DNA from 3 places in the Micromonospora sp. NBC_01740 genome. Region 1 is predicted to be linked to each of the others. Evidence: riboswitches for the same ligand, from Rfam matches in the RefSeq annotation. Region 1 holds a riboswitch; each other region holds the start of a gene.
The links. A riboswitch is a leader RNA that binds a small molecule or an ion and turns the genes downstream of it on or off. The one in region 1 is predicted to bind cyclic di-AMP.

Region 1 (11,772 bases):
GGCTCCACCGGGTTCCTGCGGGTGTGGCGGGTCGACGGGGTCGCCGGCGGCGCACAGGAGCACCTCAAGTACTTCCTCGACGCCTACTCGCCGGAGGCCGCGGACGCGGAGTACCGGCGGGTGAAGGCCGGCACCGTCGACGCCGTCGAGGCGAGCTACCCCAAGGAGGACGGCGGCACGGTCCACGACCGGGCCATCGCGATCTCCTCCCTCTACGGTCCGATCGTGCTGAGCCTGGACACCTCGGACCCCGTGGAGCTGCTGCCGGCGTACCAGCTGGTCAAGCAGTCGGCCCGGATCAACCGGGACTGACGCGGCTCAGGCGCCGCAGGTCGTGGCGGACAGGCCGGTCACCGGCACCGGGGACCGGCCGCCCGGTCGGGTCTTGCCGGCCAGCACCCCGGCGAGGGCGGTCATCGACACCCGGCTGGAGGAGTAGGTCGCCAGGAGGGTCGGCGACTTGGCCTTCGCCAGCACGTACGGGGTGTCCATGGCGACCGTGACGGCGGCGTCGGCGCGCAGGTCGCCGGCGCCGTCGCCGTACCCGACGAGGTGCACCACCGTGCCGCCGCCGGCCACCACCTTGACCCCGGCCGCCTTGAGCGCCTCGGTCAGCGCCGCCCGCGTGTGCTCGCGCCCGCCGGAGGCGGTCACGGTCACCGGCCCCCGTACGCCGCCGCCGCAGGCGCCCCGCAGCACCGTCACCGCCGCCGCGGCCAGGTCCTCCGCCGCCTTGCGGTGCGCCGGGCCGGCCAGCGTGGACAGCTCGGGCGTGGGCCGGTCGGCCAGCTTGAACTTCATCGTCAGCACCCGGGTCGCGGCCTCGACGAGGCGGGTCCGGGGCAGCGACTTGTCGCGGAGCGCGGCGAGCAGCCCGTCGTACGCCTGACGGACGTTCGGCGGCATGAGGATGAGGTCGTTGCCCGCCTTCAGCGCGCGCACGGCGGCCTCACCCGGCGACCAGCGCTTGGCCGGCGGCATGTTCATCCCGTCGGTGATCACCACGCCCTGGAAGCCCAGCTGGCCACGGAGCACGTCGGTGAGCAGCTTGTGCGAGAAGGTCGCCGCGGTGCCCGGGTCCACCGACCGCGCGTCGAGGTGGGCGGACATCACGGCCATCGTGCCCGCGTCGATGGCGGCGGAGAAGGGCGGCCACGCCCCGGTCTCCAGCGTCCGGCGGGGCTGGTCGAGCACCGGCAGTCCCTCGTGGGAGTCGGCGGCGCTGTGCCCGTGCCCCGGGAAGTGCTTGACGGTGGCCGCGACGCCCGCGGCCTGCAGGCCCCGGACCGCGCCCGCGACCTGCCCCGCCGTCACCTTCGGGTCCGCACCGTACGACCGGGAACCGATCACCGTGCTGCGGGTGGCGAGCACGTCGGCGACGGGGGCGAAGTCGAGGTTGATCCCCATCGCGGCGAGTTCGGTGCCGGCCGCCCGCCAGGCGGCCTCGGTCAGCTCCGGTCGTCCGGCGGCGCCGGCGGCGAGGGCGCTGGGCAGCAGGGTCACACCGTCGGTGATCCGGGTGACCACGCCGTGCTCCTGGTCGGTGCCGATCAGGAAGGGCGCCGGCCCGGCGGGCAGCCGACCGGCGGCCGCGCGCAGGCCGTCGGTGAGCGCGCGAACCTGCTTCGGGTTGTCGACGTTTGTCGTCTCCTGGTTGCCCTTGGTCGGGTCGTCGGCGCTGAAGCCGACCAGGATCAGCCCGCCGAGCCGGTACTTCTCGACCATCTGGGCGGGGGTGTCCACCCCGGCCAGTGCCTGGTTGCCGGCCGCCGAGCCGGGCGAGACCCGGGTGGCCGCGTCGCCGTAGGCGTACGGCATCAGCACCTGGCCGACGAGGTCCTCGTCGGCGAGCGAGGCCACGAGGGCGGCGGCGCGGGCGGCGGGGTCGGTGCCGGGGACGCTCGCGGCGGGTGTCGGGGTGGCCGTCGGGGCGGCGGCGCTCGTCGGTGCCGGGTCGGGGCGGCGGTCCGCCGGCCCGGAGCACCCGGAGACGAGCAGTGCGGTCAGAGCGGCGAACGCGACGCCGGCACGTCGCGGGGTAGTCGACACGCGGCCCATCCCACCAGTTCACCCCTTATCGGGGCAACTTGACCTTCACCCGCCAGGATGAGTCGGCCCCGGTCCGGGCCCCGGCGTCAGCCGACGCGGGTGAGCAGGGTCACCGGCGCGCCGTCGCCGGCGTACCGGTAGGGCTCCAGCTCGGCGTCCCACGCCGTGCCGAGCGCCTTGTCGAGGGCGTGCGCGAGGGCCTCGGGGGCCCGCGCGCCCGCCATGATGCTGCGCAGCCGGTCCTCGCCGAGCTGGATGTCGCCGGCCGCGCCGACGCCCGCCCGGAACAGGCCCCGTCCGGGCACGTACATGAAGCGCTCGCCGTCGGCGCCGGGGCTCGGTTCCTCGGTGACCTCGAAACGGATCATGGGCCACTGCCGGAGGGCAGCAGCCAGCTCGGCGCCCGTCCCCGGGCGACCGGTCCACCCGCACTCGGCCCGGCGTGCGCCGGGGTCGACGGGCTGAGCCGTCCACTGCAGGTTGACCGGCGCGGCGAGGACGCGCGCGATCGCCCACTCGACGTGTGAGCACACGGCGAGCGGGGTCGAGTGGACGTATACGACGCCACGCGTTGGCACGGTGACCTCCCGGAGAGCGAGGTGCGTCTTCCCCTACGACCTCGACCACCCGAGTGGTTGCTGGAACACATGATGACTGGTGTGACGGATGATGCGCCAGGGAATCGGAAAATTCGCGGGTCGGAATAGTCGGACGGGTACCCCGGTTGACCCCTCACGACGCGGTGACCAGCCAGGGACCGCGGTCGTGTACAGTTCCATCGGCGGCCTGTGCCGCGCACATCTTCCGCGGGCCCACCCACCAGGGTGTCGTCCGCACAGCCCCCGGACGTTCCGTCCTCCCGTACGTCTTGCAAGGAGTACCTCCGTGGCGAGCAACACCTCTAAGACCGCGCGCGCGTCAGTCCGGGCCGGCCAGGCTGGCCAGGGTGGCGCCCTCAGCGTGCTGGGCGAGTTCAAGTACCTCATCCCGCTCAACGGCGGCAAGCACGCCTACGTGCGGAACCTGACCAACGGCAAGACCGCGCACCTGCGCACCGACTCCGAGGCCTTCGTCGAGGAGATCCGGGTGCTGGCCGCCGCCGGCCACGCCGCGAAGATCCGCGCCGAGATCAACAACCTCAACACCACCCACCCGGGTGACGGCTGGGACGCCACCGAGAAGCGCCTCGTCGAGGCCGGCGTCTTCGAGGGCTGACCCTCCCCACCCACGCGACACCAGAACCGCCCGCCGGCACCCCCGGCGGGCGGTTCCGCGTTCCCGCCCCCTCCACCCTCGTTGATCATGAAGTTGTTGCGCTCCGCCCCGGCGTGTCGCGACAACAACTTCATGATCAACCGGGGTGGGGGGCTTCTACGGCTCCAGCAGGGTCACCTCGCCGGTGGTCAGGTCGTAGAGGGCGCCGACCACCGTCAGGCGGCCGGCGGCGACCGGGACGGCGAGCCGGCCGTCGGCGCGCAGGGCGGCGACCGTACGGAGCACGTGCCGGCGGACCGCCATCGGGTGCACCCGGGGGTCGTCGACGCCCACCTCGGTCACCGCCGGGGCGATCTGGTCGACGAGGTGGGCCAGCGCGCCGCCCGGCGACCGCCCGCCACGCAACGCGTCCACGGCGGAGGCCACCGCGCCGCACCGTTCGTGCCCGAGCACCATCACCAGCGGCACGCCCAGCTCACCGACCACGTACTCGATGGAGCCGAGCACCGCCCGGTCCAGTACGTGCCCACCGGTGCGGATCACGCAGATCGAGCCGAAGGTCTGGTCGAAGATCGCCTCCAGCGGCACCCGCGAGTCGATGCAGCCGAGCAGTACCGCGTACGGCTGCTGGTCGCCCGAGGCCGCCGCGGCGGCGGTGACGTCGTGGCCGTGCACCGGCTGGCCGCTGACGAAGCGGCGGTTGCCGGCGAGCAGCTCGGCCAGCGCGGCCCGGGGCGACCCCATGCCCTCAGCTTGGCGGGCCCGCCGGCCGCCCGGAGCGGGTTGCGAACCTTCTCACCGACACGGTTGCCGTGGTCTCATGACGGGTAGCCGGTGTTACCACCGGGTATCCCCGGTGTTGCGGATCCGTGCGGCCCTGGGGAGGTGACGATGCCGGAACACGTCGAGGTACGTCTTCCCGATGACGTACGCCTGCACGTCGAGGCGGTTGGACCGGCCGACGCCGAGGTTACCGTCGTGCTGCTGCACGGCTGGACGCTGGACGGGCGGGCCTGGCACCGGCAGCTCGCCGACCTGCGGCAACGCTTCGGCGACGCGGTGCGGGTGGTGACCTACGACGCCCGCGGCCACGGCCGGTCGAGCTGCATGGCGCTGCCCACCGCCACCGTGGCCCAGCTCGGCGACGACCTCGCCGCGGTGCTGGACGAGGTGGCCCCGGCCGGTCGTGTCGTGCTGGTCGGCCACTCGATGGGCGGCATGACGATCATGGAGTACGCGCACCGCCACCCCGCGCACTTCGCCGCCCGGACGGCCGGGCTGGTCTTCGTCTCCACCACCGCCGAGGGCCACACGCACACCGCGTACGGCCTCTCGCCCCGGATCGCCCGGCTGATCCGGCTCGCCGAGACCACCGGGGCCGGCGTGCTGGCCCGGTGCGGGGCCTGGCGACCGCCCCGGGCGCTGCTGCGCGCGCTGCGTCCCAGCATCCGCTGGATGCTCTTCGGCGACCGCTGCGACCCGCACGACATCCGCCTGGTCACCTCGGCGGTGGCCCGCGCCACCCTCCGCTCGATCGGCGGGTTCCGCGCGTCCATCGGGGCGCAGCACCGGCTGGACACCCTCGCCGGGCTGGCCCACCTGCCGGCCGCCGCCCTGGTCGGCGACCGGGACCGGCTCACCCCGCCGCCCTGCGCCGAGTCGATCGCCGGCGCGCTGCCGGCGACCGAGCTGACCGTCTGCCCGGGTGCCGGACACATGCTGATGATGGAACGCCCCGACGAGGTCAACGCGGCGCTCGGCGGCGTGCTCCGTCGCGTGCTCACCGCCCCCGGGGCCGGTGCCACCGCCGCCGCCCGGGCGGACTGGACCGGGCCCGGCGGAGAGCGCGGCACGGGCTGGACCGGGCCCGGCGGAGAGCGCGACACGGGCTGAACCGGGCCCGGTGGGGCCCCTGCGGGCGTGACGCGGGTTCCTTTCCCGCACCGGTGGCGCCGCTGGTTGCGTGCGGGCCGTACCCTCTTGCGGTTGGCCTGGCGCGGTTCGCACGGTTCGCGCCGCCCGCCGCCGACGTCAGGAGGAGCGAGCGGTGACCGACCAGACCACCCTGGAACAGGAGATCGCCGTCGAGCAGCGGCATCTCGACCGGGTGTACGCCCGACTGGCCGAGCTGCGCCGGTCGGCGGTCAGCGCCGAGAAGGAGGGCTACCGGCTCGCCCGGGTGGGCAACTTCGGGGCGCTGGTCGAACGGGACGCGATGGTGTTCCACGCCGCACGGCGGCGGCACATGCTGGACGCCGAGCACGAGGGCCTGGTCTTCGGCCGGCTGGACCTGCTCGACCGGCAGGTGCTGCACGTCGGGCGGCTCGGCATCCGCGACGACGACGCCTCCACCCTGGTGGTCGACTGGCGGGCCCCGGCCGCCGCCGCCTTCTACCAGGCCACTCCCGCGCAGCCGCTGGGCGTGGTGCGGCGACGCACGATCCAGTCCTCCGCCGAGCGGGTCACCCGGATCGAGGACGACCTGCTCGATCCGGTCGCCGCGCCCGCCGACATGGCGGTGGTCGGCGACGGCGCGCTGCTGGCCACGCTGTCGAAGGCCACCGGCCGGGGCATGCGGGACATCGTCGCCACCATCCAGCGGGAGCAGGACGAGGCCATCCGCTCCCCCGGCTCGGGCGTGACGATCGTGTCCGGCGGCCCGGGCACCGGGAAGACGGCCGTCGCCCTGCACCGGGCCGCGTACCTGCTCTATTCCGACCGCAGCCGGTTCGCCGGCGGCGGCATCCTGGTGGTGGGCCCGTCCTCGGTCTTCGTCGAGTACATCGCCTCGGTGCTGCCCTCGCTCGGCGAGGACACCGCCACCCTGCACTCGCTGGGCACGCTCTTCGCGGGCCTGACCGCCACCCGCACCGATCCGCCGGCGGTGGCGGCGGTGAAGGGCTCGCTGCGGATGCGGCGGGTGCTGGAGCGGGCGGCCCGGGACGCGGTGCCGGGCGGCCCGACCGAGCTGCGCCTGCTCTACCGGGGCGAGCTGCTCCGGCTGGAGCGCCGCGAGCTGGACGGCATCCGGGACCGGGCGATGCCCCGGGGCGCCCGCCGCAACGAGGTGCGCCGGGCCGGCTTCGACGGGGTCTTCGCGGCGCTGTGGGCGCAGGCCCGCAGGTTGGGCGTGGGCCGGCTGCCCGAGCAGCGCGCGTTCGAGGACGAGATCGCCGAGCGGCCGGAGTTCCGGGAGTTCCTGAAGGCGTGGTGGCCCCGGCTGCACCCCCGGCACGTGCTGGGCTGGCTGGCCCGTCCGGACCGGCTGCACCGCTACGCCGAGGGGATCCTCTCCCGCGCCGAGATCCGGCTGCTGACCGACGCGTACGGCAGCCTCGACGCCGCCGGGCTGACGATCGCCGACATCGCGCTGCTCGACGAGCTGGACGCGCTGCTCGGCAAGCCGATGAAGCCCGCCCGGGCGAAGCGGGACCCGTTCCAGCTGGCCGGCGGGGTCCGCGAGCTGAGCACCTTCGCCGACCGGCAGCGCGCCGCCCGCGAGGCGGCGCGGGAACGCCCGGACGACTACCGGGAGTACGCGCACGTGGTGGTCGACGAGTCGCAGGACGTCTCGCCGATGCAGTGGCGCATGATCGGCCGGCGGGGCCGGCTGGCCTCGTGGACGGTGGTGGGCGATCCGGCGCAGACGGCGTGGACGGGGGATCCGGAGGAGCTGAACCGGGCCCGGGACCAGGCGTTGGGCCGGCGCAAGCGGCACCACTTCACCCTCACCACGAACTACCGCAACTCGGCGGAGATCTTCGCGGTGGCGGCGGCCGAGATCCGCCGGCTGCACCCGGACCTGCCGCTGCCCCGGGCGGTGCGCTCCACCGGCGTCGACCCGGTCGCGCTGTCGGTGCCGCCGGCGGAGCTGGAGAGCGCCGTCGTGGCGGCGGCCGACGCGCTGCTCGCCGAGGTCGAGGGCACGGTCGGGGTGATCACGCCGGTGCCGCGCCGCGACGAGGTGGCCGGCTGGCTGGGCGGGCTCGGCGCGCCGCGTTTGCAGGTGGTGACCAGCCTGGAGGCCAAGGGCATGGAGTACGACGGGGTCGTCCTCGTCGCTCCGGGCGAGATCCGGGCCGACCCGGGGTCGGGGGTGCGGACGCTCTACGTGGCGCTGTCCCGGGCCACCCAGCGGCTGACCACCGTCGACCCGATCGGCTGAGCCGCCGTTACTTGCATACATAGCGATGTGAGCATAGATTGAACGCGAATCCGGACGCCTGACGGAGGGTGGGCGCGTGGGCGCAGGTCATGACCACCATCACGGGTCGGTGGCGAATGCCGCGCACCGCCACCGGGGCCGGCTCTGGGCGGCGTTCGGGCTGCTCGCCGGCCTCATGGTGGTGGAGGCGGTGGCGGCCTTCCGCACGGGCTCGCTGGCCCTGCTGAGCGATGCCGGGCACATGTTCACCGACGTGCTCGGGATCGGCATGGCGCTCGCGGCGATCGCCGCCACCCGGCGGGCGGGCGCCGACCCGCAGCGCACCTTCGGCCTCTACCGGCTGGAGGTGCTGGCCGCACTGGCCAACGCCATGCTGCTCTCCGGCGTCGCGGTCTACGTCGTGATCGAGGCGGTGCGCCGCTTCGGCGACCCGCCGGAGGTGCTGGCCGGCCCGATGCTGGTGGTCGCCGTGCTCGGCCTGCTCGCCAACATCGGCGCCTTCGCGCTGCTGCGCTCCGGGGCGAAGGAGAGCATCAACGTCCACGGCGCGTACCTGGAGGTGCTCGGCGACCTGCTGGGGTCACTCGGCGTGATCGGGGCCGCGCTGCTGATCGCCACCACCGGCTGGTGGTGGGCGGACCCGCTGGTGGCGGTCGCGATCGGGGTGTTCATCCTGCCGCGCACCTGGCGGCTCGGGCGGGCCGCGCTGCGCATCCTGGTGCAGGCCGCGCCGGAGCACCTCCAGGTGACCGCGGTGCACGACCGGCTGGCCGCCGTGCCCGGCGTCGCCGAGGTGCACGACCTGCACGTCTGGACGCTCACCTCCGGCATGGAGGTGGCCTCGGCCCACCTGACCATGGCACCCGGCGCGGAGGTCGGCGCGGTGCTGGGCGCCGCCCGGGCCGCGCTGCACGACGACTTCCACATCGAGCACGCCACGTTGCAGATCGAGCCCGGAGCGTCGCGCGGGGCCTGCGGGTCGGTTGAGTGGTAATGAGGACAACCTTAAATCTGGGAGAGTATTGTGCGCTTATGCCGGATTTGACTGCTAGTGGACGTACACCCTCCGTCACCTGCGCTGCATCAGTCACACCGGCACCGGTAGGCTCGGCTTCGGCCTCCGCCAGGCGGCACCCACCGGTGCCGGCGGTGGCCGCCGCCTAATCGCCCGGCGGGGCGAACCGGGGAACCATGTTCGTGGGGTGCATCCGCGTCAGCGGTAGGGATCTTCCGTCCCGAACCCGTCAGCTAACCCGGTCGGCGGCTGACGGAAGGACACGTGAATGCCAGTGATGGCACCTGTACGACGACGTGCCGCCCGGACGGCGGCCCTGATCGCCACGATGCTCGCCCTCGGCGCCGCGGTGGCCCCGGTCACCGCCGCCCCGGCGGCGGCCGCCACCCGGGCCGGCCTGCTCGCCGCGGCCCCCGGCCAGGACGAGGAGGGCGGCACCCCCGCCCTGCGGGCCCAGTTGGAGGCCGCCAGCAAGGGCTACCTCGACGCCAAGCGCGCCCTCGACACGTCGGCCAAGCGGCAACAGCAGCTCGCCGCGCAGCTCAAGACCACCGAGGTCGAGCTGGCCGCGCACACCGCCAAGGTCGGCGAGATCGCGGGGGCGGCCTACCGCACCGGCCGGCTCAGCGTGGCGTCCGCCCTGCTCAACAGCAGCTCGCCGGACGGCTTCATGGACCGCGCCGCCGCCCTCGACGCGGTGGCCGCCAAGGAGGACCGGGCCCTGCGCGAACTCCAGGAGACCCGGGACCAGGCCACCCGCACCAAGCTCGCCCTGGACGGCGAGATCCGGGAGCAGCGCAAGCAGGTCACCGTGATGGCCAAGCGCAAGGAACAGGCCGAGCGGGCGCTGACGGTCGCCAACCGCGAGCAGCAGCAACAGCGGCAGCAGTCCACGGGGGCGGGCACCTCGCCGGGCGGCACCTCCAGCAAGACGGCGAAGGCGGCCCCGCGCAACTCCGACGGCTCCTGGCCGCGCGAGTCGTGCAGCGTCAACGACCCCACCCCCGCCAACGGCTGCATCACCCCGCGCACCCTGCACGCGCTCAACCAGGCCAAGGCGGCGGGCTTCACCCGCTACGTCTCCTGCTACCGCCCCGGCGGCTCGGGCGAACACCCGAAGGGCCGGGCCTGCGACTTCGCGGCCCAGAAGGGCGGCTTCGGCGGCGACGCCACCGGCGGCGACCGGACGTACGGCAACAACGTGTCGGCGTACTTCGTGCGCAACGCCGACCGGCTCGCCGTGCTCTACGTGATCTGGTACAGGCAGATCTGGCTGCCCAGCAGCGGATGGAAGTCGTACAGCGGGGCCAACGGCGACCCGTCCAGCGACCACACCAACCACGTGCACCTGTCGGTCTACTGACGCCCGCGCCCCGGTGCCCCGCCCGTCGCGGGTCACCGGGGGCGCGACGGCCACCGCGGCCGGGACCGTCCGGCGGTCAGTCGGCCGGCGACCCGGGCGGGCCCGTGTCGAGGGCCGTGGCGAGGCGGGCGGCCAGCCCGAGGTGGGCGGCGCGGGCCTGGCGGAACGCGTAGCCGAAGAGCGGCGCAGGCGCGGCGAGGGTGATCTCGACCTCGATGCGGACCACGCCGTCGGGCTCCGCCCGCAGCCGGGTGTGGTTGCGCACCGTGGTGGCAGGCCACTGCCGGGCCACGGTGACGATCTCGTCGGCATCGTCGACGAGGACGTCGGCCCGGTAGGTGATCGGCAGGCGCACCGGCCCGGCGGCCAGTCGATCGGTGATGTCGTAGCTGGCCCGCGCGCCAGGACGGGGCGGCACCCGGCGGACCCGGACGATCAGCGGGTGCAGGTCCTCCTGCCGGGTGGGGTCGGCGAGCAGCGCCGCGGCGTCCGGGAGGGAGCAGCGCGCCTGGACGGTGTAGCTGAAGGAACTTCGCCTGAGCACGCCGTCTCCCCAGCGTCGGTGGTCGCCCGATCGTCGCGCATGCCGGGCGCCCTGGCAACGCCGCGCCGATCCCGCCCGGAGTCCGGACGCCCGGCCGCCGACCACACTACGGTCAGCTGGTGGATGGTCACGGCACGTGTCGACCGGCGGAGGATGGGCGCATGAACGGGTACGACGGATGAGCGGGCACGTGATGGTCTTCGCGCCCACGCCCCGGCTGACGGTGACCGTCGACCAGCCCAGCGAGGCGCCGGAGCTGCACCTGCACCCCGGCGGGCAGGGCGTCTGGCAGGCCCGGATGGTGATGTCGCTCGGGGTCGACGTGGTGCTCTGCGCCGCCCTCGGCGGCGAGATCGGCCAGGTGCTGGAGCCGCTGCTGGTCAGCGAGGGGGTGCACCTGAAGGTGGTGGTCCGCGACTCCGGCAGCGGCGGGTACGTGCACGATCGGCGCGAGGGCTCCCGGCAGGAGATCGTGGACGTGCCCGGCCAGCCGCTCAGCCGGCACGAGCTGGACGAGCTCTACAACCTGGCGCTCGGCGAGGGGCTGCGCGCCTCGGTCAGCGTGCTGAGCGGGCCGAACGAGCCGTCCCTGGTCCCGGCCGACCTCTACCGGCGGTTCGCCGCCGACCTGGGGGCCAACGGCAGCCGGGTGGTGGTCGACCTCTGCGGCGAGCACCTCGACGCCGTGCTGGACAGCGGCGTCTTCTTCCTCAAGGTCAGCCACGAGGAGCTGATCGCCGACGGCCGCGCCGACGGCGAGGACGAGGAGCAGCTCACCCGGGCCCTGTACGACCTGCACGCCGGCGGCGCCGAGAACGTGGTGGTGAGCCGGGCCGACAAGCCCGCCCTCGCCCTGGTCGACGGCGAGGTCTTCGAGGTCGAGATGCCCCGGCTGGAGGCGGCCGACCCGCGCGGGGCCGGCGACTCGATGACCGCCGGGGTGGCGGCAGTGGTGGCGCGCGGCGGCGACGTGCGCACCGCGATCCGTACCGGCGCGGCGGCCGGCGCGCTGAACGTGACCCGGCACGGCCTGGGCACCGGCCGGCTCGACTCGATCACCGGCCTGGTCGACCGGGTGCGTCTCGTACCGGCCGGCAGCCGGCCGCAGGAGCGGACCAGCCCCGACGAGCTGGCCGAACGGGCGGCCGAGCGATGACGCTGCGGATACTGGTCACCAACGACGACGGGATCGCCGCGCCCGGCATCCAGGCGCTGGCGCGGGCGGCGGCGGACCGGGGCCTGGACGTGGTCGTCGCCGCGCCGCTGGAGGAGGCGAGCGGCACCAGCGCCGCGATGACCGCCGTGGAGCGCGACGGGCGCGTGGTGGTCCACGAGCACCCGCTGCCGGAGGTGCCGGGGGTGCCGGCGTTCGCGGTCGGCGGCTCCCCCGGCTTCATCGCGCTGATCGCCGTGCACGGCGC
Region 2 (11,772 bases), 3.5 Mb from region 1:
AGCGCGCCGAACTTCGGGCTGAGCCCGAGCAGGACCGCCGTCAGGCCGGCCACCCAGTACGCGGCGGTGGAGTAGACCCGGGTCGCCGCCATCACGCCGATGTTCTCCGCGTAGGTGGTGGTGCCGGAGCCGCCGCCGGAGCCGGCGAGCATCGTGGCCAACCCGTCGCCCATGAACGCCCGGCCCATGTCCCGGTCCAGGTTCCGGCCGGTCATCGCGGCGACCGCCTTGACGTGCCCGGCGTTCTCGGCGATCAGCACCAGGATCACCGGGATCACCAGCACGACCGCGCGCAGGCTGAAGCTCGGTGCGTGGAACTCGGGCAGGCCGACCCAGGCGGCGTCCCGCAGGCCGTCGACCGCCTTCGGGTCCAGGTCGCCGAGCACGGCGGCGAGGACCCAGCCGACCACCACCCCCAGCAGGATGGACAGGCGGGCCAGGAAGCCCCGGAAGGCCACCGTGGCGAGCAGGATGGCGGCCAGCGTCACCACCGCGATCAGCGGCTGCGCCTTCACGCCGGTGCCGCTCCCGTCGCCGTCCCAGGCGACCGGGGCGAGGTTCAGGCCGATCAGCGCGACGATCGCCCCGGTGACCACGGGCGGCATCAGCGCGTCGATCCAGCGCGACCCGGCGAGCTGGACGACCAGCCCGACGGCGGCCAGCGCCACGCCGGCGACGACGATGCCGCCGAGCGCTGGGCCGATGTCGCCGCCGGCCTTGGCCGCCAGCACCGGCGCGATGAAGGCGAAGGACGAGCCGAGGTACGAGGGCAGCCGGTTGCCGGTGATCAGCAGGAACAGCAGCGTGCCGAGCCCGGAGAAGAAGAGCGTGGTGGCCGGCGGGAAGCCGGTGATGAGCGGCACCGTGAAGGTCGCGCCGAACATCGCGACGACGTGCTGCACGCCGACGCTGAGGGTGCGCGGCCAGGAGAGGCGTTCGTCGGGGTGGACCACGTCGCCGGGGCGGATGGACCGGCCGTCGCCGTGGACCGCCCACGCGGACCAACGGGAGCGCGGCTCGGTGGAGGACTGGGTCATGGAACGCCCTTCGCGTCGTGAAGAGGTGACGGGGGCGCAGGTGAAACCCAGGAGTCGTTTCTAGCAGAGGCCCGGCTCGGCCCGGCCGGTGGCCCGGCAGGGGTTCGGCAGGTGGCATGGGCGGGCCCGTCCGGGCCCGCGAACCGTTGCCGCCAGTCGGGCGGGTCAGGCGACGCCGGCGGGGCGGAACTGGACGCTGACGCGGGGCCCGACGGGGCGGGTGGTCTTGGGCACGGCGTGCTCCCAGGTGCGCTGGCAGGAGCCGCCCATCACCACGAGGTCGCCGTGGCCGAGTGGGAAGCGCAGGCTGTCGCCGCCGCCGCGGGGCCGCAGCAGCAGTGCGCGCGGCGAGCCGAACGAGACGATGGCGACCATGGTGTCGGTGTGCGCGGAGCGGCCCTGGGTGTCGCCGTGCCAGGCGACGCTGTCCCGGCCGGAGCGGTAGAGGCACATGCCGGCGGTGACGAAGGGCTCGCCGAGCTCGGGGGCGTAGTGCCGGGTGAGGGCGGCGCGCGCCTCGGTGAGCAGCGGGTGCGGCAGCGGGCGGTGCCCGGCGTACCAGCAGAGCAGCCGGGGCACGTCGACCTCGGCGTCGTACATCGTGCGGCGCTCGGCCCGCCAGGGGACGTCTCGCAGCAGGACGTCGAAGACCTGGTCGGAGCCGGTGACCCAGCCGGGCAGATGGTCGACCCACGCGCCGTGGGTGAGCGGGTGCCGGCGCAGCCGGTCGGCCAGCGGGCTCAGCGACGGTCCGGCGGCGGTGAGGTCGAACATCGACGGCTGGTAGGCGGCCCCGGTCATCCGCCCAGCGTACCCGCCATGTTGGTACAGGTGTACGGACGCCTTGCCCGCCCGCCGGTCGCCGGCGAGGGCCGGCCGGCCGGGCGGTGCGAACCCCGCCTCAGCGGCTCAGTATCCGGCGCACCCGGCCACCGATCACCTGCTTGACCCGGGTCTGCAGGCGCTGCCCGCGCAGCGTCTCCGTCTCCTTGCGCAGCTCGACGTTGCGGTCGCGCAGCCACTGGATCCGCTCCCGCAGCGCGTCGGGGGCGGTCGCGGCGGCCGGGCGTACGGCGGGCGGGAAGGCGGTGGAGCGCACCTGCGCGTCGAACCGGGCCGCGCTGTCGCCGTCGGCGAAGGCGTGGCCCAGGTCGTGCTTGGCGAGGAAGGCCAGCATCGTCTCGTAGCGTGACCTGTGGCCGGCGTTGAGCGCCGTGTAGTCCGCCTCCGCGTAGAGCTGGGCGGCGTCGACGTCGACCGGCACGTCCTTCATGACCCGGTGCGGGATCTCGAAGTACCGGGCGAGTTCCAGGGTGCGCGAGTCGTGCGCGAAGAGGTAGCCGGGCGTGCCGGCGATCAGCGCGGTGATGGTGCCGTGGATCCGGGTGCCGAACGCGAACTCGAATCCGGAGAGGTAGTCCATCCAGGTCCAGGGGTCGACGAACATCCGCACCTTGTCCTCGGTGAACAGCGGGTGCGAGGTGTGGATCGGGATCTTGCTGGTCCTGCCCCGGTCCCCGGGGGCGTCGCCGTAGAGGAGCGTGCCGAGCGTCTTGAGGTCCTGCGGCAGGTAGCGCAGGTTCGGGTACCGCTCGTGGTGCCGGGCGATGATCTCCGCCATCGACGTGACGTACGGGGAGACGGTGAGCGCGAGCCTGTCGTCGGGCGACAGGGACGCCTTCCTCTTCTCCACCCGCAGGCTGTCGCCGTGCAGGAACATCGACGGGCAGCCGATCACGTCGACGGCCGAGAAGCCCAGTGTGCGCAGGTAGTCACGGGTGATCTCGCCGCGTACGCCGATGCTGTGCGAGCGGTCGAGGACCGCCCGTACGAACCGGGTCACGACGTCGTCGATCGGGCGGAGGTACTCCCGGTCGCCGTTGATGTCGGTCTGTACGCCCACCCCGAGCACCACCACCGGGATCTTCAGCTGCTCGATGAGCTTCGTCATGGCCTCGACGCGGTGGGCGTAGCTGCGGCGGAAGGCGTTGGCGAGCGGTACGACGTAGACGTCGTACCGCTCGTTGATCATGTCGGCGTCGCGCGGGTCGATCCTGAACTCGGTCGAGGTGATCTCGGCGGTGGCGGTGCGCAGGAGCTTGTGGGCGGCGTGGCTGAAGACGAGGTTGCCGTTGTTGTCGCCGATCCAGTTCCGCTCGTGCGTCTCCTCCGGCGAGTAGACGTCGAACGGGCCCTTCTTCGCCCGCATCAGGATTCGCTGGTGCATTCGCCCGCCTCTCGTCACCTCCGGGTCTGGGAATACTAGCCACCCGATCGGCCGGAACCCGGATGCCCGCCACCGCCGTCACGGATGGGGACGCAACGGTCACGGAGGGACGGGAGGAACGGGACTCCCCCACGGGACAGAACGGGCACTCGCGGACGGGACGGAACAGAGCCTCAGGCCCGGCGGGTAGGGTGCCCGGCGGGGCGGCGCCGACCGGCGGACCGCCACGGGCCCCTCGGGGGCGCCTGAGGACGGGGTCGAGGAGGAGACGTACGTGCTGGTGACCCTGCGGATCGTCGGGATGCCGGCATGAACGACGCCGCGACCGTCGCGCCCGCCGCCCGGCCCGCGTCCCCGGCCAGCCGCCTGCCGTCGCTGACCGGGCTGCGCTGGGTCGCCGCCCTGCTCGTCTTCGGGTTCCACGTCGCGACGATGGGCATCATCGCCGAGCCCGGCCAGAAGGCCGTCGTGGACTGGGCCTTCGCACTCGGGCTGTCGGGCGTGCAGTTCTTCTTCATCCTCAGCGGCTTCGTGCTGGTCTGGTCGGCCCGACCCACCGACACCCGTCGGGCGTTCTGGCGGCGCCGGGTGGCCAAGATCTGGCCGAGCCACGTGGTGCTGTGGGTGGCGGCCCTGGCGGTCGCGGCCTGGTTCGCCGACCCCGTGGACCGGTTCGTCGCGGTGGAGAACCTGTTCCTCCTCCAGGCGTGGGACCCGCGGCCGGGCCACTTCTACAGCATCAACACGGTCAGCTGGTCGCTGTCCTGCGAGTTCTTCTTCTACCTCTGCCTGCCGTTGGCGCTGCCGCTGATCCGCCGGGCCCGACCGTGGGCCCTGTGGGCCGTCGTGGTCGCGGTGCCGCTGCTCATCCTGGCGCTCTGGCCGGCCCAGGCGCTGGTGCCCGAGGAGAGCCGCTGGTGGTTCACCCAGATCTTCCCGCCGGTGCGGTCGCTGGAGTTCTGGATGGGCGTCGCCGCCGCCGAGCTGATGCGGCGTGGCCGGTGGCGCGGGCCGGGCCTGCCGCTGGCCAGCCTGCTCTTCGTGGCGACCTGGGTGGTCGCCGCGCAGTGGGTCCGCGCCGAACTGTGGGCGGCGCTGCTCTCGGTCGCGTACATCCTGGTCATCGCCGCGGCGGCGGACGCGGACGTGCGCGGGCGGCGCTCGCCGTGGCGGTCCCGGCCGATGATCTGGCTGGGCGAGGTCTCCTTCGCCTTCTATCTGGTGCACGTCCTCGTGATGATCACCGTCCTGCGGCTCACCGGCGACTGGGGCGTCGGCTTCACCGGCTGGTCGGGGCTGGCGGTGGTGCTCGGCTTCCTGCTGGTCAACCTGGCCCTGGCCGGCCTGTTGCACCGTCTCGTCGAGACGCCGATGATGCGGCTGCTCACCCCGCGCAGGCCGGTCCGGACGCCGCGGGACGGGGACGGCGCCGGGCAGGACCCCGGCGGCCCCGGGGCGACGCCGGGGGATCGGGGCAGCGCCGTGCCGCGCCCCCGGGCCGCCGGCCCGCAGGACGACCACCGACCGACGTACGCCGACTCGCGCTGAGCGCCCCGGCGACCGGAGTGTCCGCCGACGAAATCCCGGCCGTTTCGGTGACGCCGGTCACCACGTCGGCGAACCGGTCATCGGGCGCGGCCCGGTCGATTCCTGCCGGGGTTTCGGCGCCGATGTCCGCCACTTGTCCCGTTGTCGCCCGGAGGTGCGCGCAGAAACGGTCGTCCCATTGAGTCGCGTCAGTGGCGAAGTGCCCGCAAAAATTGTCTGCCGATCAAGGTTTAGGCAGGTGGGACGGGGTTGGCAGGGCGCGGACCGGCCAGTAATGTCGGCGCGTCCGGTGCGGTACCCGATCGCCAGAGGCGACGCCGCGCCGACCCGCCTAATCGTGAACGACGAACCGGGGACCCAGTGCTCGTTGGGGTGAATCCGTGGGCCGTGGGCCCGTGGTAGGGCGTTCTTCCCGCCCGAATCCGTCAGCTAACCCGGTCGGCGGTGTCGGAAGGAGTTCCATCGTCATGCCACACCCGTACACCCCTCGGTTGTGCCGCCGTCTCCACGGCGCCGCGGTGACCGCGCTCGTCCGCCCGCAGGTCATGAGCTGACCCACCGGTCACCGTCCGTCGCCCGGCGTCCCGGGCGCATCCCCTGAGTGGCCCACCACCCGCCCGGACGCCCGTCCGCGCGGTCGGTCCGCCCTGCCCTCGGCGCGGACCGACGGCCGCTCACCCCGAGCCCGTGGAGGAAACCGTGAAGCACCACCTCAAGCGACAGCTGCGTCGCCTCACGTCCGAGCGTCCGTACCAACTGGCCGCCGCGTCCGCCGCGGCGCTCGTGCTGGCGTCAGGCACGGGCGCGCTGCTGGCCGGAACCGACGAGGCCCCCGCCGCCGCGCAGGCCCCGGTGGCCGCGACCGAACTGCGGGACGACGCGTCGGCCTCGCGCAGCCAGGCCCGGGTCGCGCCCGCCCCGTCCAGCGCCGCCCCGGCCGCGTCCAGCGCCGCCCCGTCGGCCAGCGCGTCCAGCGCCGCCCCGGACCCGGACCTGACCCGCAAGCCGGAGCCGCCGAAGCCTCCGGCCGCCAAGAGCCTGGACTACGACTACCAGGCCCAGACCACCTTCTACAACTGTGGTCCGGCGGCCGTCCGGCACGCCCTCAGCGCCGCCGGCATCGCGCGCAGCCAGGACGCCCTCGGTGCCCAGCTGGGCACCGACCAGATGGGCACCGACTCGGCCCAGGACACCACCCGCGTGCTGAACGCGGTGGTGAAGGGCGACCCGTACCGGACCCGGATGATCCCCGGTGGCGCCGCCACCCCGGCCCAGATGGACCGGCTCCAGGCCGACGTCGTCGCGGCCATCACCGACGGGCGGGGCGTCGTGGTCAACGTCGCCGGCAGCGCCACGGACACCGACGGCGGCTGGCACTCCTTCCCCGGCGGCCACTACATCGCGGTGGTCGGCTACCAGGACGAGGGGCGGCTGGTGAAGATCGCCGACTCGGCGAACCCGGCGACCGCGTCGTACTGGATCAGCACCATCGCCCTGGCGAACTGGGCCGCCACCCGCGGCTACTCCGCCTGAGCGACGCCGTCGGGCGTCGGCTCCCCACCCGGGGGGTCGGCGCCCGATGTCGTGTCCGGGTCACGGCCCTCGCCCGCGGCGTCCGACGGGTGGCACACTGCGCCCATGGTCGATGAGTCGGGTGAGCGGGACGGCCGGCGGGTGCTTCTGCTGCTGCACGGCATGGGCGCGACCGGCGACGTGTGGCTGCCCTGGGCGCCGCTGCTGGAGCGTCGGTGGGCGGGGCGGTGGCTGGCGCCCGACCTCGCCGGCCACGGCTGGTCGCCGCCGTTGCCGGAGTACTCCTTCCCGGGGCTGGCCGCGCGGATCGGCGCGGGGCTCGCGGCGGGGGACCGGCTCGTCGTGCTGGGGCACTCCCTCGGCGGGGTGGTCGGGCTGGCGCTGGCCGCCCGGGGCGCCGGGCTGCCCGTCGACGCCGTCGTCGGGCTCGGCATCAAGGCCGTCTGGTCGCCGGCGGAGCTGGCCAAGGCGGGTGAGCTGGCGGCCCGGCCGGTGACCTGGTTCGCCAGCCGGGACGAGGCGGCCCGCCGCTACCTGCGGGTGGCCGGCCTGACCGGGCTCTTCGCCCCGGAGCACCCCGTCGTGGAGGCGGGGCTGCGGCAGGTCGACGGCCGCTGGCGGCTGGCGATGGACCCGGCCGCGTTCGGCGTGGGCGCGCCGGACCTGCCCGCCCTGCTGGCGGCGACCGACGTGCCCGTGCTGCTGGCCCGCGGCGAGCACGACCCCATGGTCACCGACGCCCAGCTCACGGAGCTGGGGGTGCCGGTCGCCACCCTGCCCGGCCTCGGGCACAACGCCCACGTCGAGGCCCCCGAAGCGGTCCTGGACCTCGTCGAGCCGTACCGCTGACGGTGCCCCGCGAACGGCCCGACCCGGAGATCCGCCGTCGCGACCGGTGTGCCTCCCGAACGGTGCGTCAGGTGGCGGGGGAGAGGGTCGCCTCGTCCGGGTCGAGCGGCAGGCCGGTCGCGCCGCCCGTGCGCGGGGCGGGCGTCTTCCAGCCCTCGTCGAGCTGGCGCCGTGCGGCCTCCAGGAACGCCTCGGCGTACGACTCGGCGGGGAAGTCGCCCAGGTAGCGGCTCCGGGTGACCCACCGCGCCGAGGCCAGCGGATCGGTGTCCAGCAGCGCGGTCAGCACCTCGTCCACGTTCGCCATGTCGCGCCGCAGCACGTAGCCCGACCCGGCGAGCGGGAACTGCTCGGGGAACCGGTCGCCGGAGTCCACCATGTCGGTCACCGCGTACGGCTTGCCGGAGTAGAGGTAGTCGGAGATCACCCCGGACACGTCGGAGACCAGCGCGTCCGAGCGGTTCACGCACTCGGTCAGGGTCAGCTCCCGGCTGGCGGCGGCCCCGAAGACGTGCTGCCGGCCGCTGCGGGCCCGGTCCGCGGCCAGCAGTTCGGTGAGCCGGCCCAGCTGCCGGGCGGAGGCCGGGTTCTGCGAGGTGTACGGGTGGGCCCGCAGGATCACCGTCGCGCCCCGGTCGAGCAGCCGGCGCAGCAGCGTCTCGGCCACCGGCAGGGAGCAGTAGTTCGCGTCCGCGTTGTGCCCCGTCCAGGTCGGCGTGTAGAGCACGGTCGGGTTGGCCCGCCCGTGCGCCGGCTCCGGGCGTACCTCGATCGACTCGACCTGCGGGCGGCCGACGACGACGAACTTCTCCGCCGGGATGTCCACCCCGGCGCGGGCGTACCGGTCGATGGCGGCCTGGCCGGCGACGAAGATCCGGTCGAAGATCGCCGAGACCGGGTTGGCGCTGGGGGCCTTGTCGCTGTCGCCGTGGTGCAGCTGGACGTGGGTCAGCTGGGTGTAGCGGATGCAGTGGCTGTTCTTCGCGCCGTGGTTGACGTAGAACGCCACCCGCAGACTCGGCACCAGCGCCTCGTCCATGGCCCTGGTGGTGGGGCAGTAGACCACGGGCGCGCTGGTGGCCGCGGCGACCAGGGGCAGGAACTCCGGCTCGCGCACCATCACCAGGAACGGCCGGCCGATCCGCTCCAGGTACGGCAGCCACATGGTGACCTGGTACTCCGAGCCGGGCGGCGCGGAGAAGTGGAGCAGGAACTCGGGCTGGTGCCGGCGCAGCGCGCGGGACACCGCCGAGCCGCCGGCCCCCGGCCGGAACTTGCGCCGGGCGAGGTCCAGCCCGACCGCCGCGGCACCGGCGGCGACCAGGGCGACGGTCGTCAGCGCGACACCGGCGGGCAGGCCCGCGACGGCCGCCAGCGCCAGCAGGGCGAGCAGCACCGCCAGCGCGTCGCCGAGGCGGGCGGCGACCAGCGGCGTCCACGAGCGCACCGGCAGGTTCGCGGCGCGCACCTCCAGGCCGCCGGCGTCGCGGAGCGGGTTGACCAGCAGCACCAGCCCCAGCAGGGCCAGCGCGGTCACGGCCAGCGCGGGGTCGAACCCGGCGTCGAGGCGGCGGGCGTAGCCGACCAGGATCGCCGCCGCGACCAGCGTGGTCTCGGCGGCGTTGTCGGCGCCCGGGCGCACCCGCCGCTCCCAGGTGGTCGCCGCGAGGGCGGCCACCGCCAGCCCCAGCCCCCAGCCGGTCGCGCCGGTCAGCGCGACGACGAGGAACGCCAGCACCGCCAGGCCGGTGGCCAGCGCGCGGGCGAGCAGCTTCCGAACCAGGTCACCACGCATGTCGGCTCCGTTTCCCGCCGTGGCCCGAAATCCGCGTCAGCCGGCGTCGGCCGGGCTGGCGTCCCGCTCGGCCCGCGCCGGCCCCGGCTGGGCCGGCACCTCGCCGGGCGCGCGACGCACGTCGATGACCTGGCCGGTCAGGTCCGAGATCAGCACGTCCAGCGACGCCTGGGCCACGGTCTCGGCGGCGAGCAGGGTGTGCTCCGGCTCCTCGCCGAACGCCTTGGTGCGCATCGGCGTCGCGGTCCGCTCGGGGTTGACGCAGTTGACCCGTACGCCGAACTCCGCCCACTCGTCGGAGAGCGCCTGGGTGAGGTTGACCAGGGCCGCCTTGGTGGAGGAGTAGAGCGCGTAGTCGGCGCGGCCCCGGGTGTAGGAGCTGGAGGTGTAGAGCAGCAGCTGGCCCTTGGTCTGCTGGAGGTAGGGCAGCGACTGACGGGCCACGATGACCGGCCCCACGAAGTTGACCTGGAGCACCCGGTCCATGGTCTCCTGGTCCATCTCGGACAGGGGACCCTTCTCCAGGATGCCGGCGGTGACCACCACGTGGTCGATCCGGCCGGTGGCCTCGAAGGCGGTCTTCAGCGCCGCCTCGACGTCCTCGGCGCGCTCGACGTGGGTGCCGGTGCTGGAGCGGCTGAACGGGAAGACCTGCGCGCCGTAGCGGCGGGCCAGCACGGCGAGGTCGTGGCCGATGCCGTAGCTGCCGCCGAAGATGACGATGGTCCGGCCGGTCAGCTCCTCGGTGTAGCTGCGCTCGTCGGTCACCCGGGGTGCCTGCGCGGCGGCGAGCTGGAACAGCTTGTCCGCCAGGTGCACGTCGACCGGGTGGGTGACTTTGATGTTCTCGTCGGAGCCGTCGATGACCTTGATCGGCGTGCCGGGCAGGTAGCGCAGCACCACCCCGCAGTCGTCGGTGGCGGCGAAGTGCGGGTCGTCCTCGGCGAGCCGGTAGGCCGCGCGGATGGTGCCCGAGCGGAACGCCTGCGGGGTCTGGCCCCGGCGCAGCGAGGAGCGCACGGGGATGTCGGTGATGCAGTCGTCCTCGTCGACCTGGACGATCGTGTCGGCCGACGGGATGGCCACGTCGACCGCCGAGTACGTCCAGAGCGCGTTCACGCACTCCCGCACGATCCGGCCGCTGACCAGGGGCCGCACCGCGTCGTGGAAGAGGATGTTGCAGTCGCCCTCGCCGACGGCGTCGAGCGCGATGCGGGTGGTGGCGTTGCGGGTGTCGCCGCCCTCGATCACCTTGGTGACCTTGCGGAAGCCGGCCTTGTCGACGATCTGCTGCGCGTCGGCGACGTGGCCGGTGGCCATCAGCACGACGATCTCGTCGATCTCGGGCGCCGCCTCGAAGACCGCCAGGGTGTGCTCGATGATCGGCTTACCGGCGATCTTCAGCAGCTGCTTCGGGATGCCGAGGCCCAGCCGGGTCCCGGTGCCGCCGGCCAGCACCACCGCCACCGTCCGCGAGGGCCGCCATGGCGCCGGGTCCTCCGGTGCGGCGTCCGGGCCGGTGGTGTGGTCCTGCGTCATTGCCGAAGCCTCACTCTCAGGGTGCGTGAACAGAAGGTTCCGCCCGCGCGGCGACCGGATGAACCTTAACGCGCGGACCGCGCCGCCCCCACGGGGCGACGCGGTCGGCCGGCACCGGGCGGATGCCGTACGTGCGCCGGGGCGCTACTTGCCGCTGAACGCCTCGTACTCCCGGACGACCTCGTCGGTCGGGCCGTCCATGCGCAGGACGCCCGATTCCAGCCAGATCGTCCGTTCGCAGGTGTCCCGGATCGAGGAGAGCTGGTGGCTGACGAGGAACACCGTGCCGGCGCCCTCCCGCAGCTCCCGCACCCGCCGCTCGCTGCGCTTGCGGAAGATCTTGTCGCCGGTGGCGAGGGCCTCGTCGATGAGCAGCACGTCGTGCTTCTTGGCCGCGGCGATGGAGAAGCGCAGCCGGGCCCCCATGCCGGAGGAGTAGGTGCGCATCGGCAGCGAGGCGAAGTCGCCCCGCTGGTTGATGCCGGAGAAGTCGATGATCTCCGGGGTCTGCCGCTGCACCTCCTCGGGCGACATGCCCATGGCCAGGCAACCCAGCACGACGTTGCGCTCGCCGGAGAGGTCGTTGAGCAGGGCCGCGTTGACCCCGAGCAACGACGGCTGCCCCTGCGTGTAGACCGCGCCGCGGTTGACCGGCAGCAGGCCGGCGATGGCGCGCAGCATGGTCGACTTGCCGGAGCCGTTGCTGCCGATCAGCCCGACCGCCTCGCCCCGGTACGCGGTGAAGCTGACCCCCTTGACCGCGTGCACCTCCTGGATGTTCGGCGCCGAGGTGCGGCTCATGATCCGCTTGAGCGCGCCGACCGGGCCGCCGCCCCCACCGGCGCCCTTGTGGATCCGGTAGATGACGTGGGCGTCGTCCACCACCACGGTGGGGATGCGCTCCTGCACCTTGGGCAGCGTCACCGTCACGTCGTTGGACGACTCGAAGTGATCAACCACGGCCGTACTCCTGTTCGCCTCGCCAGAAGTAGATGAAACCTCCGACGCCCATCACGATCGCCCAGCCCAGCGCCGTCACCCAGAGCTGGGGCAGGGAGGAGCTGAGCGTCGGCGTGTTCTCCAGCAGCGAGACCCGGGCCAGCTCGATGTAGACGAGCGCGGGGTTGAGCTCGACCAGCCTGGAGGCCCAGGAGGGCAGCTGCTCCTCGAAGAGCGCCACGCTGTAGAGCACCCCGGAGCCGTACATCCAGGCGCGCATGACGAAGGGCATGACCTGCTTGAGG
Region 3 (7,268 bases), 1.8 Mb from region 1:
CGCTGCTGGACCGGCTGGCCGCGCAGGAGCGCAAGCAGCTCGAGGGCGTGACCCGGGTCCGCCAGAAGTACGACACGGAGAAGCAGAAGCTCGACACGCTCATCGTGTCGCAGACGAAGCAGCAGAACGACCTGGCCGCGAAGAAGAAGCAGATCGACGCCGACATCAAGAAGCTCGAGGCGTCGATGCCGGTGACGACGGTCAAGACGGAGAAGTGCCCGACCATCAACGGCGTGGTCAGCGAGAAGGCCCGCACCGCGATCCGGACCGCCTGCGCGCAGGTCGGCGACCCGTACGTCTGGGGTGCCACCGGCCCGAACTCGTTCGACTGCTCCGGTCTCACCCAGTACGCCTACAAGGCGGCGGGGGTCCACCTGACGCACTTCACGGGTGCGCAGTGGAACGAGGGCAAGGCCATCCCACGCTCCGAGGCGCGCCCGGGTGACCTGGTCTTCTTCAAGTCCGACCTGAGTCACGTCGGCCTCTACCTCGGCAACGACAAGATGGTGCACGCGCCGCGGGCCGGCAAACCGGTAAACGTCTCCAGCATCAACACGATGCCGGTGGCCGGGTTCCGCCGGCCCTGACGGGCCAGTTCGTCCCGCACCCGCAACGACACGAGGGCCCCCGGTCGGATCGACCGGGGGCCCTCGTCGTGCGGTGGGATCAGCGGGGCGCGCCCAGCGGGGACGGCACCAGGTTCACGTCGTCCAGGTTGACGTACATGATCCGGTGACCGAACTGGACCTGCACGTACCTGTTGTCGCCCCGGACGACCGTCTGGTCGTGGGGAGCGGAGCCGTCGAACGTGGTGGCCCGGTAGTACTCGCCGGGGAGCAGGTTGCCGACGGCGTACCGCTGGCCGGCCGAGAGCGTGTACTGCAGCGGCGAGATCGCCTGGTACGGCACGCCCTCCGGGTACGCGGCCTGCTCCGGGTAGGCCCGGCCGTACACCGGGATGGTGGCCTTACCGGCCTTCGGGGTCACCACGAACCCGACGGTCCACTTCGCCGTCGGCTTGGCGGCCGGGTTGTGGAACCACCCCTTCTGGCCGAGGTACCAGATCGCGGTCCAGTCGCCCTGCACCTCGGCAAGCGCGTACGTCTGGCCGGCCGAGACGCGGGCGCCGTGGTCGGAGACGTACGTGGTGTTCGGGGTGCCGTCGGGCCGCAGCGCGATGTCGTTGACCAGCGGCGCGTCGTGGCTCGGGGCGTTGTGCAGGAACAGCGCGGAGGAGCCGCGCAGCGGGCAGGGGGCCGTCGCCGGGGGCGGGTTCGGCACGCCCGGAGGCTGCCGGTTGCAGCCGGTGAACGGCGGCTGGTTGGTGGCGAAGTCCGGGTCGATGGTGACCAGCCCGGTTCGGTGCGTGCCGGTCGACTTGAACGGCGCCTTCAGCAGGTCGAAGTAGTGCGACCAGTCCCAGTACGGTCCCGGGTCCCAGTGCATGCCGCGCACGTTCGCGGCGACGGTGCCGGGGACGTTGTCGTGCCCGATGATGTGGTTGCGGTCCAGCGGGATGTTGTACGCCCGCGCCAGGTGGCGGACCAGCTTGGCGGAGGTGCGGTACATCGCCTCGGTGTACCAGGTGCCGTGCCCGGCGAAGCCCTCGTGTTCGAGGCCGATGGACTTGGCGTTCACGTACCAGTTGCCGGCGTGCCAGCCGACGTTCTTGGTCTTGATGTGCTGGGCGATGTGCCCGTCCACCGAGCGCAGGGTGTAGTGCCAACCCACCCGCTTCGGGTCCTTGACCAGGTTGACGCTGGGGCCGAAGTAGCCCTCGGTGTCGTGGATGACGATGTACTCGATCTTCTGCTGGGTGGGACGGTTGCCCAGGTCGTGGTTGCCGTAGTCGCCCAGGGTGGGGCCGTAGTTCTCGTACGGCGCCGGGATCCACTCGCAGGAGATGTCGCTCGGGCACTCCAGCCCGTCCGGCCGGGCGAGCTTGCGCAGGCGCAGCCGGTCCAGCCAGGAGCGGTCCGGCTGGACCGCCCGGCCGGCCAGCGTGACCCGCTGCCCGTCGTCGGTCACCCGGCTGTCGCCCGTGGCGATGGTGGCGTACACCTCGTTGGCGAAGGCCGCCGCGGCGTCGGCGCTGTCCGCGCCGGAGTACCGGGCCACCGCGCCGTACCAGGCCGCCGGGTCGGTGCCGGCGCCGACCGGGGCGCCGATCTCCTTCTGGTACGCGGCCAGCAGCGCCGCGCCGCCCCGGATGTTCGCCGTGACGTCCGTCCGCAGCGACTCCTCGCTGGCGCCGGTCAACTCGGCGGCGGCGTCGACGGTCCGCAGCGCGGCCTCGGCGGGCGGCGTGGCGGCCGGCGGCTCGCCCGCCTCGGCCAGGGACGGGCGGGAGTCGTCGCCGCGCGGGTCCTCGGTGCCCTCGTCGTGGTGCGTGCCGCCGGCGAGGGCGGTGACGTGCTCGGCGTCGGTGAGGTGCATCGGTCCGTAGCCGCCGCTGGTGCTCGGCGTGCCGGCGTTGGTGTCCCAGCGGGACTGCAGGTAGGAGACCCCGAGCAGGACGCTCTCAGGTACGCCGTACTCGGCGGCCGCGGCGGCGTACTGCTGCTGCCGGTCGTTCACCGGCGCTGCCGCGGCGGCGGATCCGGCGGCGGTGAGCGGCGTCGCCGCCATGGCGGCGGCCACGGCGGCGGCCAGCAGGACGCGTCTGCTCCTCGATGTCGCTGACAGGTGCATCAGACCCCCAGTTCGGACGGGCAAAGGTGGGGTCACCTTCGCCCCGCCCGCCGCCTCTGGTCAATACCTTTCCGTCAGACACTTCAGAAGGAAGAAAATCTTCGTCGCCCGGGTTGCGGATCCGCCCGATCCGGGTGGGTACGGAGTGTCACTGCCCGTAGGGTTGCGGATCGATAACGGTCGTCTCTACTCTGGTCATTCGTCGGCCGGTGACATTCCGTCCAACCAGGGCGGTGACGGTCCGACACCGCCGAGTCGCTCCCGAGCGAGCCGGGGACCCAGGTTCCCCGGGGTGAATCCGCAGTCCTGCGGTAGGGCGCCCCTTCCCGCCCGAACCCGTCAGCTAACCCGGTAGGCGGTACGGAAGAAGGAGTACGAAGCCCGGTGGCACACCATGCCCCGCGGCCACCGTCGGCCCGGTCGGCCCTCGCCGACCCGGTGACGGCTGCGCCGCGCCCACGCTGGTACCGCTGCACCACCGCCCTCGCCGCCCTGGCCGCGTTCGCCGTCGTCCTGACCGGCGGCGCCACGGCGGCCCACGCCGAACCGACGGTCGCCGAGATCGAGCGGCAGATCGACGAGGACTGGAACAAGCTCGAACCGATCATCGAACGGCACAACGCCACCCGCCAGGACCTGACCGCCAGGCGCAAGCAGGCCGACGCGCTCGCCGCGCAGATCGGGCCGCTGGAGAAGCAGGTCGACCAGGCGATGGAGAAGGTCGGCGCGCTGGCAGCCCGCGCCTACAAGGGCGAGAACGTCTCCGCCGTCAACGCCCTGCTGGGCAGCCGCTCGCCGAGCGAGATGATCGGGCAGCTCGAACTGCTCGACCAGTTCGCCCAGCACCAGCAGCAGGACGTGCGGCAGGTCGCCGAGTTGCGCGACCGGCTGGCCGCCAAGAAGGCGCCGCTGGACGAGATGGTCGTCCAGCTCAGCCGCACCGAGGCCCAGCTCGCGGCGAAGAAGAAGCAGATCAACGCCGAGATCGACCGGTTGCAGAAGCTACGGCTGCGGGTCTACGGCAACGGCGGCGGCGGGCCGCTGCGTCCCGCCCCCTGCCCGGCCGGCTATCCCGGCGGCCCGGCCGGCACCGCCGTGAAGTTCGCCTGCGCGCAGATCGGCAAGCCCTACGTCTGGGGCGCCGAGGGGCCGAACTCGTACGACTGCTCCGGCCTGATGCTCGCCGCCTGGGCGAAGGCGGGGGTGTCGCTGCCGCACAACGCCGCGCAGCAGCGCCGGGCCACGGCGTCCGTGAGCCGGGGCGAGCTGCGCCCCGGTGACCTCGTCTTCTACTACAGCGACCTGCACCACGTCGGCATGTACGTCGGCGGGGGCTGGGTGGTGCACGCCTCCCGCGCCGGGGTGCCGATCAAGATGAAGAAGGTCGACGACGGCCCGATCCACAGCTACGGCCGACCCGGCTGAGGCACGCGGAGGGCCCCTGCCCGGCGGGGGCCCTCCGCAGGCACGCAGGTCGGGTCAGCGGGTGGGCCAGGTGCGCCAGTGCTGCCAGGAGCGGCTCGGGGTCGGGCCGCGCTGCCCCTGGTAGCGCGAGCCGTAGACGGCCGAGCCGTACGGGTGCTGCGCCGGCGACGAGAGCCGGAAGATGCAGAGCTGACCGATCTTCATGCCCGGCCAGAGGGTGATCGGCAGATTGGCGACGTTGGACAGTTCGAGGGTCACGTGACCGGAGAAGCCCGGGTCGATGAAGCCCGCCGTGGAGTGGGTGAGCAGGCCCAGTCGGCCCAGTGAGCTCTTCCCCTCCAGGCGGCCGGCGAGCTGGTCGCCGAGCGTGATCACCTCCAGCGTCGAGGCGAGCACGAACTCGCCCGGATGCAGCACGTACGGCTCGCCCTCGGGCACCTCGACCATCGACGTGAGGTCGTCCTGCTGCTGCGCGGGGTCGATGTGGGTGTAGAGGTGGTTGTTGAAGACCCGGAAGAGCTTGTCCAGGCGTACGTCGATGCTGGACGGTTGCACCAGCGCGGGCTCGAACGGCTCCAGCGCGAGCGTTCCCGCCTCGATCTCGGAGGCCAGGTCGCGGTCGGAGAGCAGCATCCGCACACCTTAGCGACCGACACGCGTGACCTGCGTGTCGGAGTGCATCTTCGTACAATTGTTCGATAGAATGCCGGCATGGCTTCCTGGTCCGAATTCGCCGCCGACGAGCCCCGCCTCGCCGACGGGATCCGCCTCCTCATGCAGCAGTACGGGCCGGGCTTCGGCTACCTGGCCACCGTCCGCGCCGACGGCGGTCCCCGGGTGCACCCGGTGTCCCCGGTGATCACCGACGAGGGGCTCTTCTGCTTCGTCGTCGACTCGCCCAAGCGGCGCGACCTGGAGCGCGACGGCCGCTACGCGCTGCATTCGTTCCCGCCCGAGGAGAGCGACGACGAAGCCTACGTCGCCGGCCACGCCCGGCCGGTGACCGACCCGGCGCGGGTCGCCCGGCTGGCCCGCAGCCACCGGGCCGCGCCGCAGGTCGACTGGCGGGTCTTCGAGTTCACCGTCGATGTGGCGATGCTGGCCCGCCGCGAGTCCGGCGTCGCGGGCGGCGCCAGCGAGTGGCACGGCCGGCCCGCCGTCCAGGTGTGGCTCGACCCCCGCGCGGCCGCCGCCGGCACCGCGCTGGTGCCCGAGACCCGGTCGGGGCGCGTCGGCGACCACGCCGCCCGCCCCGCCGCCTGAGACGCGGTGCGGCGCCCCGGGCCGTCCCCCTCCGGGGCGCCGCACCGTGACCACCGCCCGACCCCCGCGTGCCCGGCCGCACAGACGCCGGTGCCGGCCCCGTCGAGCGAGGCCGGCACCTGTGGAGTCGTACGGCGTAACTACGCCGCGCGGTACGCGTTCCAGGCGGTCAGCATGCGGCTGGCCTGCCCGGCGGTGAACTGGTACATGCAGGAGTCGTAGCTGTAGTCCATGAAGTTGGTGATCGGGTCGACGCCCGGCGCGGTGCAGGTGTTCCGCCCGGTCGGGCAGCCGGAGGCCGGCGAGGCCTCGGCAGCGGTGTCGCTGACGCTGTCGCCCGAGCCGGAGCAGCCACCCTGGAAGGTGTGGTAGAGGTTCAGCCAGTGGCCGACCTCGTGGGTGCCCGTGTCGCCCTGGTTGTAGTTGGTGGCGGTGCCGCCCGGCAGCGACTCGCTCAGCACGACGACGCCGTCCATGCTGTTGAGGTTGCGGGTCGGGAAGGTCGCCCAGCCGAGCAGGCCGTTGCTCAGCTCACCCAGGTAGATGTTGAGGGTGTTCTTGCCGCCCGTACGCAGCGAGGTCTTCATCGACCGCTCCGCCGAGGAGCCCTGCACGATCGGGTACCAGGACGGGTTCGTCACCCGGTTGATCTTCTGGAGCTGGAAACTGAACGCGGTGGACGCGCCGCCGGTGGCCCCGCTGAACGACTGGTTCAGCACGTTGATCTGCGAGTTGACCATCGAGTCGGGGATGTTGCCGCCGGCCCGGGTGCTGTTCTCCTGGATCACGTGCACCACCACCGGGATGGTGACGGCGGCGGCCATCGTGGAGGCCCCGGCGCCGGTACGGAACCGGGCCCGCTCGCGCAGCGCGGCGGCCATGTCGGCCTCGCGCTCGCGGGTCTCCGCGAGGGTGAGCTCGTTCGGCTCGTGCTTGGCGCCGCTGCCCGGCTTGACGCGGGCGTCCGAGTGGACGTCGGCCGGCTCGACGCAGACCTCGGTCGGGGCGGCGGAGAAGGCCGAAGCGGCCGGTACGACCCCCACGGCGGCGGTGCTGAGCAGCAGCGCGAGGGTCGTCGACGCGACGCCGGCCGTACGCCGGGTCAGCAGGTTGGGACGGAGTCCCATGGGCCCACCTCTTTCTGGCGACGCGACAGGGGGTATGTCACGCCGTGACTGGAACGTTGGGCAGACGTTACAACCCATCGATGAATTTGAGAATGGCCATATGTTGCCGCGGTGGAAATTTTCCTGGCAGCGGCTGGGCGCGCATCGACGTTGCTTGACGCGGGACACGACCCGCGGTCCGGATCCGGACCACGACGCGCGACTCGGGCACGTCGTGTCACGCGGCCGGGCGGTTCGTGGCTGACGGTGACGCGGCGGGGTGGTGGCGTGGCTGGCGTGGTGGCGGCGGGCGGTGGCGCAGAGCGATCTTGGTAAGTTGAGGCCCCTCCGGGGGCCGTTAGCTGCCAAGATCGTGGCGCCTGGTGGTGTCGGAGGGGTACCTGGGTGCAGCGTCGTGACGACTCAGGTACAGTGGTGCCGCCTGCGGGTGTAGTTCAATGGCAGAACATCAGCTTCCCAAGCTGACAGTGCGGGTTCGATTCCCGTCACCCGCTCCAACGCGAAGGCCCTGGCCAGGACGCGAGTCCTGGTCAGGGCCTTCGATGTTGCATGGACCAGCGATCACACGGCGTGCCATTAGCGTGCCATTAGCTCCCGTGGGAGGTGAGCCACCTGCCTACGAAGCTGACCCGAGATGAGGCGATCGTCCTCGTCGAGCGGATCATGAGCCTCGGTTACATCGACGACGCTGAGCTGAACAGCTTGCTGGATCAACTGGAACGCGGCCTTGTCTGTCCAGACATCGCCGACCTGATCTTCTCG

Region 2: it holds a riboswitch for cyclic di-AMP, as region 1 does, so the genes downstream of both, OG989_RS16855 (C39 family peptidase) here and OG989_RS30840 (coiled-coil domain-containing protein) in region 1, are expected to answer to the same signal.
Region 3: it holds a riboswitch for cyclic di-AMP, as region 1 does, so the genes downstream of both, OG989_RS07485 (C40 family peptidase) here and OG989_RS30840 (coiled-coil domain-containing protein) in region 1, are expected to answer to the same signal.

The regions. Positions count from the first base shown of each region.
Region 1 covers NZ_CP109150.1:7,072,877-7,084,648, forward strand. Annotated here, with positions in the region: gene OG989_RS30800 (lipoprotein) at 1-312, shown strand, start outside; gene OG989_RS30805 (glycoside hydrolase family 3 protein) at 319-2,058, opposite strand; gene OG989_RS30810 (DUF3145 domain-containing protein) at 2,136-2,627, opposite strand; gene OG989_RS30815 (hypothetical protein) at 2,935-3,264, shown strand; gene OG989_RS30820 (carbonic anhydrase) at 3,421-4,008, opposite strand; partial or broken gene OG989_RS30825 (alpha/beta fold hydrolase) at 4,156-5,061, shown strand; gene OG989_RS30830 (HelD family protein) at 5,312-7,429, shown strand; gene OG989_RS30835 (cation diffusion facilitator family transporter) at 7,506-8,423, shown strand; cyclic di-AMP (ydaO/yuaA leader) riboswitch at 8,577-8,708, shown strand; gene OG989_RS30840 (coiled-coil domain-containing protein) at 8,722-9,807, shown strand; gene OG989_RS30845 (SRPBCC family protein) at 9,884-10,351, opposite strand; gene OG989_RS30850 (1-phosphofructokinase family hexose kinase) at 10,530-11,507, shown strand; gene surE (5'/3'-nucleotidase SurE) at 11,504-11,772, shown strand, end outside.
Region 2 covers NZ_CP109150.1:3,609,624-3,621,395, forward strand. Annotated here, with positions in the region: gene OG989_RS16835 (uracil-xanthine permease family protein) at 1-1,037, opposite strand, end outside; gene OG989_RS16840 (alpha-ketoglutarate-dependent dioxygenase AlkB) at 1,203-1,838, opposite strand; gene OG989_RS16845 (polysaccharide pyruvyl transferase family protein) at 1,939-3,264, opposite strand; gene OG989_RS16850 (acyltransferase family protein) at 3,574-4,812, shown strand; cyclic di-AMP (ydaO/yuaA leader) riboswitch at 5,131-5,271, shown strand; gene OG989_RS16855 (C39 family peptidase) at 5,500-6,345, shown strand; gene OG989_RS16860 (alpha/beta fold hydrolase) at 6,451-7,194, shown strand; gene OG989_RS16865 (CDP-glycerol glycerophosphotransferase family protein) at 7,262-8,989, opposite strand; gene OG989_RS16870 (bifunctional cytidylyltransferase/SDR family oxidoreductase) at 9,026-10,528, opposite strand; gene OG989_RS16875 (ABC transporter ATP-binding protein) at 10,673-11,488, opposite strand; gene OG989_RS16880 (ABC transporter permease) at 11,481-11,772, opposite strand, start outside.
Region 3 covers NZ_CP109150.1:1,559,776-1,567,043, forward strand. Annotated here, with positions in the region: gene OG989_RS07475 (C40 family peptidase) at 1-587, shown strand, start outside; gene OG989_RS07480 (N-acetylmuramoyl-L-alanine amidase) at 667-2,691, opposite strand; cyclic di-AMP (ydaO/yuaA leader) riboswitch at 2,930-3,063, shown strand; gene OG989_RS07485 (C40 family peptidase) at 3,076-4,116, shown strand; gene dcd (dCTP deaminase) at 4,171-4,749, opposite strand; gene OG989_RS07495 (pyridoxamine 5'-phosphate oxidase family protein) at 4,828-5,379, shown strand; gene OG989_RS07500 (zinc metalloprotease) at 5,520-6,506, opposite strand; tRNA gene OG989_RS07505 (tRNA-Gly) at 6,930-7,003, shown strand; gene OG989_RS07510 (e9imm peptide) at 7,110-7,268, shown strand, end outside.